3 regions of the Kitasatospora sp. NPDC056783 genome follow, and region 3 is predicted to be linked to each of the others. Evidence: riboswitches for the same ligand, from Rfam matches in the RefSeq annotation. Region 3 holds a riboswitch; each other region holds the start of a gene.
The links. Region 3 has a riboswitch for cobalamin ahead of ACFRMQ_RS33050 (CoA-acylating methylmalonate-semialdehyde dehydrogenase). Riboswitches for the same ligand answer to the same signal wherever they lie in the genome.

Region 1 (3,263 bases), on a different contig from region 3:
AGGCGGATCAGCGCGACGTCGTCCAGGTTCGGCCCGGCGCCCCCTCCCTGTCGGTAGCCGGGGTGGGTGAACGTGGCGGCGATGGCGCGGACGGTGCCGCCGGACTTGCGTTCGGAGCTGCCGATCCGGACGGTGCCGCCGGGCGTGACCAGGTTCGGGTCGACGCAGTGGGCCGCCGTCAGCACCCACTGGCGGTCGATCAACGAGGCGCCGCAGACGCCGTCGTCCAGGCCCGGGGCCGACACCGGGACCGAGGCCATGAACGGGTAGCGCCGCTCGGCGTCCGTCCCGTTGACGATCGCCCCGGCACTGCCCACCGTCGCGGCGGTGAGTCCTGCGGCGAGCACGGAGACGGCCGCGAAGCGGGCCGCGCGACGGCGAACGGGGTTCCGACTGAACATCAGACATCCTCCTTGGAACCGGAGTTTCCGGATGCCTTCAGCCTTCCCTTTCAAGATCCACCGGACTAACCGGGCAGCGGGTGCGAGGACGGTGGGGATATCCCCCGCAGGGCGCGGAGGATCGCCGGTCCGTCGTCGCGCCGGACGTCGTCGTCCGGCGCGGCGCGACGCGCCCGGTCAGTCCTCCGAGCGCCGGAGCAGGTAGGTGTCCATGATCCAGCCCTTGCGCTCGCGGGCCCGCTCGCGCAGCTCGCGGATCCGGGGGGCGGCCTCGGCGAGCGGCCCGGAGACCAGCACCTCGTCGGGGGTGCCGAGGTAGGCGCCGTAGTGGATGTCCAGCCCCCGGGGGTCGATCTCGGTGAAGGCGGCCCGGCCGTCGAGCATCACCACCACGTCGTCCACCCCCTCGGGGAACCCCTCGGCCAGGCGGCGCCCGGTGGTGATCTGCACCGGGCGGCCGACCCTGGTCAGCGTGGTGCGGTGCCGGGCGGCGAGTGCGGAGACGCTGCTGATGCCCGGGATCACCTCGTACTCGAACGGCGCCCCGCCGCGGGTCGACACGTCCTCCACCACCGCGATGACGCTGTCGTAGAGGGCCGGATCGCCCCAGACCAGGAACGCGCCGCGCTCGTCCGGGCCGAGGTGCTCGGCGATCAGCCGCTCGACCAGATCGGCGCGGCGCACCCGCCAGTCGTCCACGGCGGCCGCGTACGCGGGGGTGGTGCGGTCCCGCTCCGCGTCCGGCACCTCGACCACGCGGTGCCCCGTCCGGCCGTGGTCGGCCAGCATCCGGCGGCGCAGCCGGATCAGGTCCTGTCGTTCCTCGCTCTTGTCGAGGATGAAGAAGACATCGGTGCGACCGAGCGCCTTGACCGCTTGCAGGGTGAGGTGGTCGGGGTCGCCCGCGCCGATGCCGATGACGTAGATGTGCCGCATGCGGCACATTCTGCCGTTCTTCCCGGCGTACCGGCCCGGGGGTCGTGCGTGGACCGACCGAAGAGGTGGGCGGTGGCCGTGAGCTGCGCGGATGGACGTAAGCTGGCGGGGCAGCTGGTTCGCCCCGCCCGCCAGGCGGGGCGTTGTCACGAGGGAACCCGGTGACGCCTTTCAACTGGCCAGTCCGGGACCGCCCCGCAGCGGTGAGCGGGAGCGACCGCCGTCCTGTGCGCAGGGCCCGGCAACGGAGCCGGGACGCGACGGCCGGTAGGCGTCCACCCCTGGTTCCGGACCGGGGAGGGCGTGCCCGCGAGTCCGAAGACCTGCCGCTGCCCGCGTGCCGTGGTGGCCCGCGGTCCCACCACGACCCCGAGGCGGGCCGGCGGTGCGGGTGGGCCGTATACGGACGGCTCCCCGCCCCTTCGCATGCCCGGGGCGCGCGACCTCATGAAGGAGAGTTCCGTGCAGCGGAACGCCGACCACGATTCCCGCGACGCCAGGACGGGCGGGCCGTCGCTGTGACCAGTCCCTCCGTCCTCTCCCGCACCCCGGCCGACTCGGCGGTCACCCTCGCCCACATCATGAGCGACCACGACACCAACCTCTACGGGACGGTGCACGGTGGCGTGATGATGAAGCTGATCGACGACGCGGCCGCCGCCGCCGCGGGCCGGCACGCCGGCGTTCCCGCGGTCACCGTCTCGGTCCGGGAGATGTCGTTCCTGGCGCCCGTCAAGGCGGGGGACCTCCTCACCGTTCGCGCCCGGGTCGGCCGCGCCGGGCGGACGTCGATGGACGTGTCGGTGGTGGTGACCTCGGAGCGGTGGAACCTCGCCGGGCCCGTCACCAGGGTCGCGACGGCGCAGCTGGTCTTCGTGGCCGTCGACTCGGAGGGCAAGCCCCACCCGGTGCCGGAGCTGGACCCGGAGGGCGAGGCCGACCAGCCGCTCGGGTAGCCGCTCGCGGCCGCGACGTCTCACCACGCGGACGCCTTTCGAGATTTCCGCCCCGGAGGAGGCGTTCTGCCCCTAGGCTGGCGGCGCAGCTGGTTCGCCCCGTCCGCCAGGCGGGGCGTCGCAAGAGGGAACCCGGTGACGCCTTTCGACTGGCCAGTCCGGGACTGCCCCGCAGCGGTGAGTGGGAACGACCGCCGTCATACGCACTGGACCCGGGACGGGTCTGGGAAGCGACGGCCAGTAGGTGTCCGCCTTTCACGGGGTGGACGTGCCCGCGAGTCCGAAGACCTGCCACTGCCCGTGCGCGACCGTTCGCGCGCGGCCATCCGGTGACCTCGTGGGCGGGTCGGCGACCATACCAGGCGGATCAGGCCCGTACGTTCTCGTGACGGCCGCCGCCGGGTTCGTCATCCCTTCGCGTCCTCGTGCCGTCACCGGGCACTTGAGGATTCAGGCTCGCGAAGGAGAGTCCCTTGACAGCGCAGTCCACAGCCATGGCGTCCACGGCCACCGTGTACGGCTACCCCCGGCAGGGTCGTGACCGGGAACTGAAGAAGGCGATCGAGGGGTACTGGAAGGGCGCGGTCACGGCCGGGGCGCTGCTGGCGGCCGCCGCCGAGCTGCGCCGGACGAACTGGGCGCAGCTCGCCGAGGCGGGGGTGGCGGAGGTGCCGACCGGGGACTTCTCGCTCTACGACCACGTGCTGGACACCACCGTGGCGGTCGGCGCGATCCCCGCGCGGCACCGGGAGGCGGTCGACGCCGACCCGCTGGACGGGTACTTCGCGATGGCGCGCGGCAACCAGGACGTCGCCCCGCTGGAGATGACCAAGTGGTTCGACACCAACTACCACTACCTGGTGCCGGAGTTGGGCCCGGACACGGTGTTCGTCGCGAACCCGGCCAAGGCGGTCGCGGAGTTCGCGGAGGCCCTCGCGCTCGGCCACACCGCCCGGCCGGTGCTGGTCGG
Region 2 (3,263 bases), on a different contig from region 3:
AACGGCGGAGGAGTTCGGTGTAGTGGTCGGGGGCGGTATTCCAGAGGGTGGCGTGGTCGGCGCCGGGAAAGGGCCGGAGGCTGACCACGTCGTGGCGGACGGCCGCCAGCTTCTCGGCGGTGCGGAAGGGCGCGATCCGGTCCTCGGGGCTGTGCAGCAGCAGCGTGGGGACGCGCAGGTCGGTGCCGTCGGCGAGGCGTCCGAAGTCGGCGAGGTCGACGCCGGTGCGTCCCTCGGCCGCGAGGGCGCCGAGTTCGGCGGCGACGCCCCCGAAGCCGGCCCGGGCGGCGTCCCGGCGGGCCGAGGCCGGGAGGTCGAGCACCGGGGAGTCGAGGACCAGGCCGCGGATGGCGTGCGACCAGGCCGAGCGGGCCGCCGTCTGGAGGACCGTGGTGGCCCCCAGGGACCAGCCGTAGAGGATCACCTTGCCCGCACCGCTGTCCAGCGCCAGCCGCACGGCCGACTCGATGTCGCGCCACTCGGTCTCGCCGAAGTGGCTCAGCCCGTCCGGGGAGGCGGGGGCACCGCGGTCGCCGCGGTAGGTGACGGACAGGACGGGCAGACCGAGCCGGTGGAGGACGGGCAGCACCGGGAGGGTCTGTCCGCGGTCGGCCTCGGGACCGTGCACCAGGATCACCCAGGTGCCGCGCTTGCCGTCGAGCCGCCAGGCGGGCAGGGCGCCGAGCTCGCCGTCGGCGGCGGTGTCGGTGAAGGCGAGGCCGAGTGCCTCGGTCGGGTCGCCGAGCAGGACCCGGGGCGTGAAGCGGACCTCCGTGCCGGGGGTGAGGGTGCCGCGGTCGGCGCGGACCAGCCGACGGGTGACGCCCTGTTCGTCGCTGTGCAGGATCTCCTCGACGACCGCGTGTCCGCCGTCCCCCCACTCGATCGCCCAGCGGCCGCGGCGCAGGCTCTCCGGGCCGCGGGTGAAGGTGATCCGGCCGGGGGCCAGGTTCCGGACCAGGACCGGGCCGGACTCCCGGAGGGCGGTCACCGGACGGACCATTCGCTCGGAGGCCCGACGACCGACCACCAGCACGGCTGCCCCGACCGCGGCGGCCGCCACGACGGCGGCGGTTCCCCAACGCATCTCGCTCCCCTGTTCTTCCGCTCTGCTCCGTCGCTCACGGATCTGTCGCTCGCGTGCCCACGGATCTGTCGCTCACGCACCGGACGGTGTTCGTGCCCCAGTTCACCGGCACACCGCCCACCCGGCCACCGGACTGAGCCGTTCGGGTCACGCGGGCGCGGCGACCGCACGGCCGACGGGTGCCGGGAGGAGGCCACCGGGACGACGGGTGCGGTGGCGGCGATCCCACAGGTCGTCAGCCGGGCCCGCGTGTGACCAACCCCTCTGTGACCTCGGTTGACTCCCGGTTCGGCCCCGTGATGGGATCCTGAGGCCAAACGGAGGCATGGAGAGGAAGCCGGTGGAAGTCCGGCGCGGTCCCGCCACTGTCACCGGGGAGCACGCTCGGAACATCGCCACGGCGGGCCGTCGAAGGCCGCTGGAAGGCTCCGGGGGTGCGTCCGACCCGGAAGCCAGGAGACTCTCGCCCCCGTCACGTCGATCCAGGGCGCGGACCCTGAGTGAGGACACGCACGCGATGCAGGCTGCCCCGCCCTGCCGGACCCCGAGCCGCCTTCCGCCGTGCGGCCGATGACCCCCGCGACGCCGCGGGCGTCCACCACGCGTCCGCTGACCCGCGCCGCCGCCTTCGCGCTCGGCGCCGCCGCGGGCTACGCCGCCGACGCCCGCTTCGGCGACCCGCGCCGGGGCCACCCGGTGGCCGCCTTCGGCACCGCCGCGACCCGGCTGGAGCGGCGGCTGTGGCGTGACGACCGGACCGCCGGAGCCGGGTACACGGCGCTGTGCGTGGGAGCCGTCGCGGCTGGCGCACTCGCCCTTGACCGCACGGTGGGCCGGCGCCCGCTGGGCCGGGCGGCGCTGGCGGCGGCCGCGACCTGGACGGTGCTCGGCGGCACCTCGCTGACCCGGGAGGCTCGCGCCATCGGCCGCTCGCTGGCCGCGGGCGACCTCACGGCCGCCCGGGAGCGGCTGCCCCACCTGTGCGGACGGGACCCGAGCGCGCTGGACGGACAGCAGATCGCGAGGGCCGTGGTCGAGTCGGTGGCCGAGAACACCGCCGACGCCGTGGTGAACGCGCTGACCTGGGGCGCCCTGGCCGGCACGCCCGGGCTGCTGGCCTTCCGCGCCGTGAACACCCTGGACGCCATGGTCGGCCACCGCTCGCCGCGCTACGCCCGCTTCGGCTGGGCCTCGGCCCGGCTGGACGACCTGGCGGGCTGGCCGGGCGCCCGGCTGACGGCACTGCTGACGGTGGCCGCCGCGCCCGAGCCCCGGACGGCCTGGCGGGTCTGGCGGCGGGACGGCTCGGCGCACCCCAGCCCGAACGCGGGCCAGGCGGAGGCGGCGTTCGCCGGCGCGGTGGGCGTCCGGCTGGGCGGGACCCTCCGGTACGGCGAGAGGGTGGAGCACCGGCCGGTCCTGGGCGAGGAGTTGCGGCCGGTGACGGTGGACGACATCGAGCGCGCCTGCGCGCTCTCCCGGCGGGTGGGCTCGCTGGCGCTGGGTACCACGGTCGCGGGGCACGTGCTGCTGCGCGCGCTCCTGGGGAAGAGGGGAAGGGCATGACGAACGCGCTGCTGGTCGCGGGGACGACCTCGGACGCGGGCAAGAGCGTGGTGACGGCCGGGATCTGCCGTTGGCTCGCCCGCCAGGGCGTGCGGGTCGCGCCGTTCAAGGCGCAGAACATGTCGCTCAACTCCTTCGTCACCGCCGACGGCGCGGAGATCGGCCGCGCCCAGGCGATGCAGGCGCAGGCCGCCCGGGTGGAACCGGAGGCGGCGATGAACCCGGTGCTGCTCAAGCCGGGCGCGGACGGCCGCAGCCAGGTCGTGCTGCTGGGCAGGCCGGTCGCCGAGGTGGGCGCGCTGGACTACCGCGAACGCAAGCCCGTCCTGCTGGAGCGCGCCCTGGAGTGCCTGGCCGACCTGCGCCGCCGCTTCGACGTGGTGGTCTGCGAGGGCGCGGGCTCGCCGGCCGAGATCAACCTGCGCGACCACGACATCGCCAACATGGGTCTGGCCACCGCCGCCGCCCTGCCGGTGGTGGTGGTCGGGGACATCGACCGCGGCGGGGTCTTCGCGGCGATGTACGGGACGCTGGCGCTGCTGTCCGCCGAGGACCAGCGGCACGTGGCGGGCTGGTTCGTCAACAAGTTCCGCGGCGACGCGCGGCTGCT
Region 3 (3,263 bases):
TTCTTCTCGTTCGGGCCGAAGGAGACCCCCACGTCGTCGCGTTCGACGACGAAGGCGGAGACCCCTGCGGCCCCCGGTCCACCCGTGCGGGCCATCACCACGTACACCTGGGCGGCGCCCGCACCCGAGATGAACTGCTTGACGCCGTCCAGCACCCAGTGGTCTCCGTCCCGGCGAGCCCGGGTGGACAGCGCCGCGGCGTCCGATCCCGCGCCCGGCTCGGTGAGGCAGTAGCCGGCCGGGGTTCCCATCGCGCTGAGCCCCGGAAGCCACCGGGCTCGCTGGGCGTCGTCGCCGTAGCGGTCGATCATCCAGGCGACCATGTTGTGGATGGAGAGGTAGGCGGCGATGGACGGGCAGCCGGTGGCCAGCGCCTCGAACACGAGCACGCCGTCGGCGCGGGTGAGTCCGGAGCCCCCGGACTCCTCGCGCACGTAGACCCCGGCCAGGCCGAGGTCGGCGGCCTTGCGCAGCACGTCCACCGGGAAGTGCTTGGCCTGGTCCCACTCGACGGCGTGCGGCGCGAGGTGCTCATGGGCGAAGGCCCGGGTGGTCTCCGCGATGGCGCGCTGGTCCTCGGTGAGGTCGTGCACGGCGCTCATCCCATCGTCGGCATGGTGAAGCTCGCGCCCTCCTTGACCCCGGAGGGCCAGCGCGAGGTGACGGTACGGGTGCGGGTGTAGAAACGGATCGAGTCCGGCCCGTGCTGGTTGAGGTCGCCGAACGCGGAGCGCTTCCAGCCTCCGAAGGTGTGGTACGCGATCGGCACCGGGATGGGCACGTTGACCCCGACCATGCCGGTGTTCACCCGGCGGGCGAAGTCCCGGGCGGTGTCCCCGTCGCGGGTGTAGATGGCCACGCCGTTGCCGTACTCGTGCTCGCTGGGCAGCCGCAGGGCCTCCTCGTAGTCGGCGGCGCGGACCACGGTGAGCACCGGACCGAAGATCTCCTCACGGTAGATCCGCATGTCCGTCGTCACGCGGTCGAACAGCGAGGCCCCGAGGAAGAAGCCGTCCTCGTGCCCCTCCAGGCGGAAGTCCCGCCCGTCGACCACGAGTTCGGCGCCCTCCCGGACCCCGAGGTCCAGGTGGTCCCGGACCCTGGCCAGCGCGTCGGCGCCGACCAGCGGCCCGAAGTCCGCCTCCGGGTCGTCCGAGCGCCCGACCTTGAGCGCGGCGATCCGCTCGACCAGCTTCGCCACCAGGGCGTCCGCGGTCTCCTCCCCCACCGGGACGGCCACCGAGATGGCCATGCAGCGCTCCCCGGCCGAACCGTAGCCCGCGCCGACGAGCGCGTCCGCGGCCTGGTCGAGGTCTGCGTCCGGCATGACGATCATGTGGTTCTTCGCGCCCCCGAAGCACTGCGCCCGCTTGCCGTGCGCGGCCGCCGTCGCGTACACGTACTGGGCGATCGGGGTGGAGCCGACGAAGCCGAGCGCCTCCACCCGCGGATCCTCCAGCAGGGTGTCCACGGCCTCCTTGCCGCCGTTGACCACGTTGAGCACGCCCGGCGGCAACCCGGCCTCCAGGAACAGTTCGGCGAGCCGCAGCGGCACCGAGGGGTCACGCTCGGACGGCTTGAGGATGAACGCGTTGCCGCAGGCCAGCGCGGGTGCGGCCTTCCAGAGCGGGATCATCGCGGGGAAGTTGAACGGCGTGATTCCGGCCACCACGCCGAGCGGCTGGCGCATCGAGTAGACGTCGATGCCGGTGCCGGCGTTGTCGCTGAACTCGCCCTTCAGCAGGTGCGGGATGCCCGCGGCGAACTCCACGACCTCCAGGCCGCGTTGGATGTCCCCGTGGGCGTCGGCCACGGTCTTGCCGTGCTCGGCGGAGAGCAGCCGGGCCAGGTCCTCCTTCTCCTGCTCGACCAGTTGCAGGAAGCGCAGCAGCACCCTGGCCCGCTTCTGCGGGTTCCAGGCCGCCCACTCGGGCTGCGCCTGAGCGGCGTCGGCGATCACCGCCTCGACCTCGGCCCGGTCGGCCAGCGGCACCCGGGCCTGCACCCGGCCGGTGTTGGGGTCGAAGACGTCGCCGAAGCGACCGGACGTTCCGGCGGTGTGCTTGCCGCCGACGAAGTGGGTGAGTTCTCGGACCATCGGTTCCTTCTCTCGTCACGCGCAGGGAGAGGAGGAATGGAGATCACACCGCCATCACCGTTGTAGTGGGCGGTGCTTGACGAACCGTCAGTGACGCGAGGTCACCGCGATCGTCGGCACGGCATAGAAGCGGGGGCAACCCGGAGTCATGCGTGTCGTCTCCATCCTCGTGGAAAACACGAACCACCCGCGGCCGGTATCCTGACTCCCGGATCCACGCCCGCCCCCAGGCCTTCCCGGCTGGCTGCCAGTGGCCGTCATCTGCGAGGACGAACTCCCCGGTCACAGTGGCGGGACCGTGCCGGACTCACACCGGCTTCCCTGACACCGCGGACCTGCCGTCGACCATATAGTTGGACGTCCTAGTAAGTCCAGAGGTCTGCGCACGCGTTGCGCCATCGGAGCCCGCTACCCCGACTAGGGCGGCCCCGTGACGCTCGGGGCCGCCCGTGCCGGACCGTCCAGCAGGGCGTTCACTCACCGAGGGACCGGCCGGTGGCGTGGGACCCAGCCGTCAGGGACCGGGCCCGGCAGCGGTGTTCGCGCGGGGAGAGGCCGTAGGCGGCTTTGAACGCGCGGCTGAAGCCGGAGGGGCTGGGGATGCCGCAGCGGGCCCCGATGGCGTGGACCGGCAGGGCCAGCAGGAGCGGGTCGGCGAGTTCGCGGTGGGCCTTCCTCAGGCGCTGGTCGCGGATGAACCCCGCCAGGCTCTCCCCCTCGAAGCGGCGCGCGAAGAGGCGGTGCAGATGGCTGACGGAGATGTGGTGGGCGGCGGCGATCACGGACGGGGTCAGCCCCGGGTCGTGCAGGTTGCCGCGGACGAACGCCCGGATGCCCTCCACCAGGGCCCGCCGCCGGGCCTCCTCGGGCAGCATGCGCTCGGCGTCGAGCTCCCCGGCGATCCACACCGACACCAGGTCGACCGCGACCGCACCCAGACGCGCCGCTTCGACGGGGTGCAGACCGGCGGCCTGGCGGTCCAGGCCGAGAAGGAAGTCCGCCAGCAGCGCGCCCGTTCCCGCCCTGGAGGAGAGCCTGCGCCCGAGCAGGTCGCGCAGCCGACGCGGCGGCACCGGCAGCAGCGAGACGGGCAGGTCGATGCCCACGCCGGCGACTTCCGGACCTCCCCCACCCGGGGTCCGGTCCCCGACCATCCGCGCGTCGT

Region 1: linked by a shared signal. The riboswitch ahead of ACFRMQ_RS37430 (acyl-CoA thioesterase) and the one ahead of ACFRMQ_RS33050 (CoA-acylating methylmalonate-semialdehyde dehydrogenase) in region 3 are both predicted to bind cobalamin.
Region 2: linked by a shared signal. The riboswitch ahead of ACFRMQ_RS17865 (cobalamin biosynthesis protein) and the one ahead of ACFRMQ_RS33050 (CoA-acylating methylmalonate-semialdehyde dehydrogenase) in region 3 are both predicted to bind cobalamin.

The regions. Positions count from the first base shown of each region.
Region 1 covers NZ_JBHUAF010000482.1:365-3,627, forward strand. Annotated here, with positions in the region: partial or broken gene ACFRMQ_RS37420 (S1 family peptidase) at 1-401, opposite strand, end outside; gene cobF (precorrin-6A synthase (deacetylating)) at 579-1,337, opposite strand; cobalamin riboswitch at 1,489-1,662, shown strand; gene ACFRMQ_RS37430 (acyl-CoA thioesterase) at 1,856-2,293, shown strand; cobalamin riboswitch at 2,416-2,583, shown strand; gene metE (5-methyltetrahydropteroyltriglutamate--homocysteine S-methyltransferase) at 2,767-3,263, shown strand, end outside.
Region 2 covers NZ_JBHUAF010000108.1:17,139-20,401, reverse strand. Annotated here, with positions in the region: gene ACFRMQ_RS17870 (alpha/beta hydrolase family protein) at 1-1,087, opposite strand, end outside; cobalamin riboswitch at 1,417-1,550, shown strand; gene ACFRMQ_RS17865 (cobalamin biosynthesis protein) at 1,658-2,653, shown strand; gene ACFRMQ_RS17860 (cobyric acid synthase) at 2,650-3,263, shown strand, end outside.
Region 3 covers NZ_JBHUAF010000353.1:3,058-6,320, forward strand. Annotated here, with positions in the region: gene ACFRMQ_RS33045 (acyl-CoA dehydrogenase family protein) at 1-602, opposite strand, end outside; gene ACFRMQ_RS33050 (CoA-acylating methylmalonate-semialdehyde dehydrogenase) at 599-2,098, opposite strand; cobalamin riboswitch at 2,272-2,463, opposite strand; gene ACFRMQ_RS33055 (AraC family transcriptional regulator) at 2,572-3,263, opposite strand, start outside.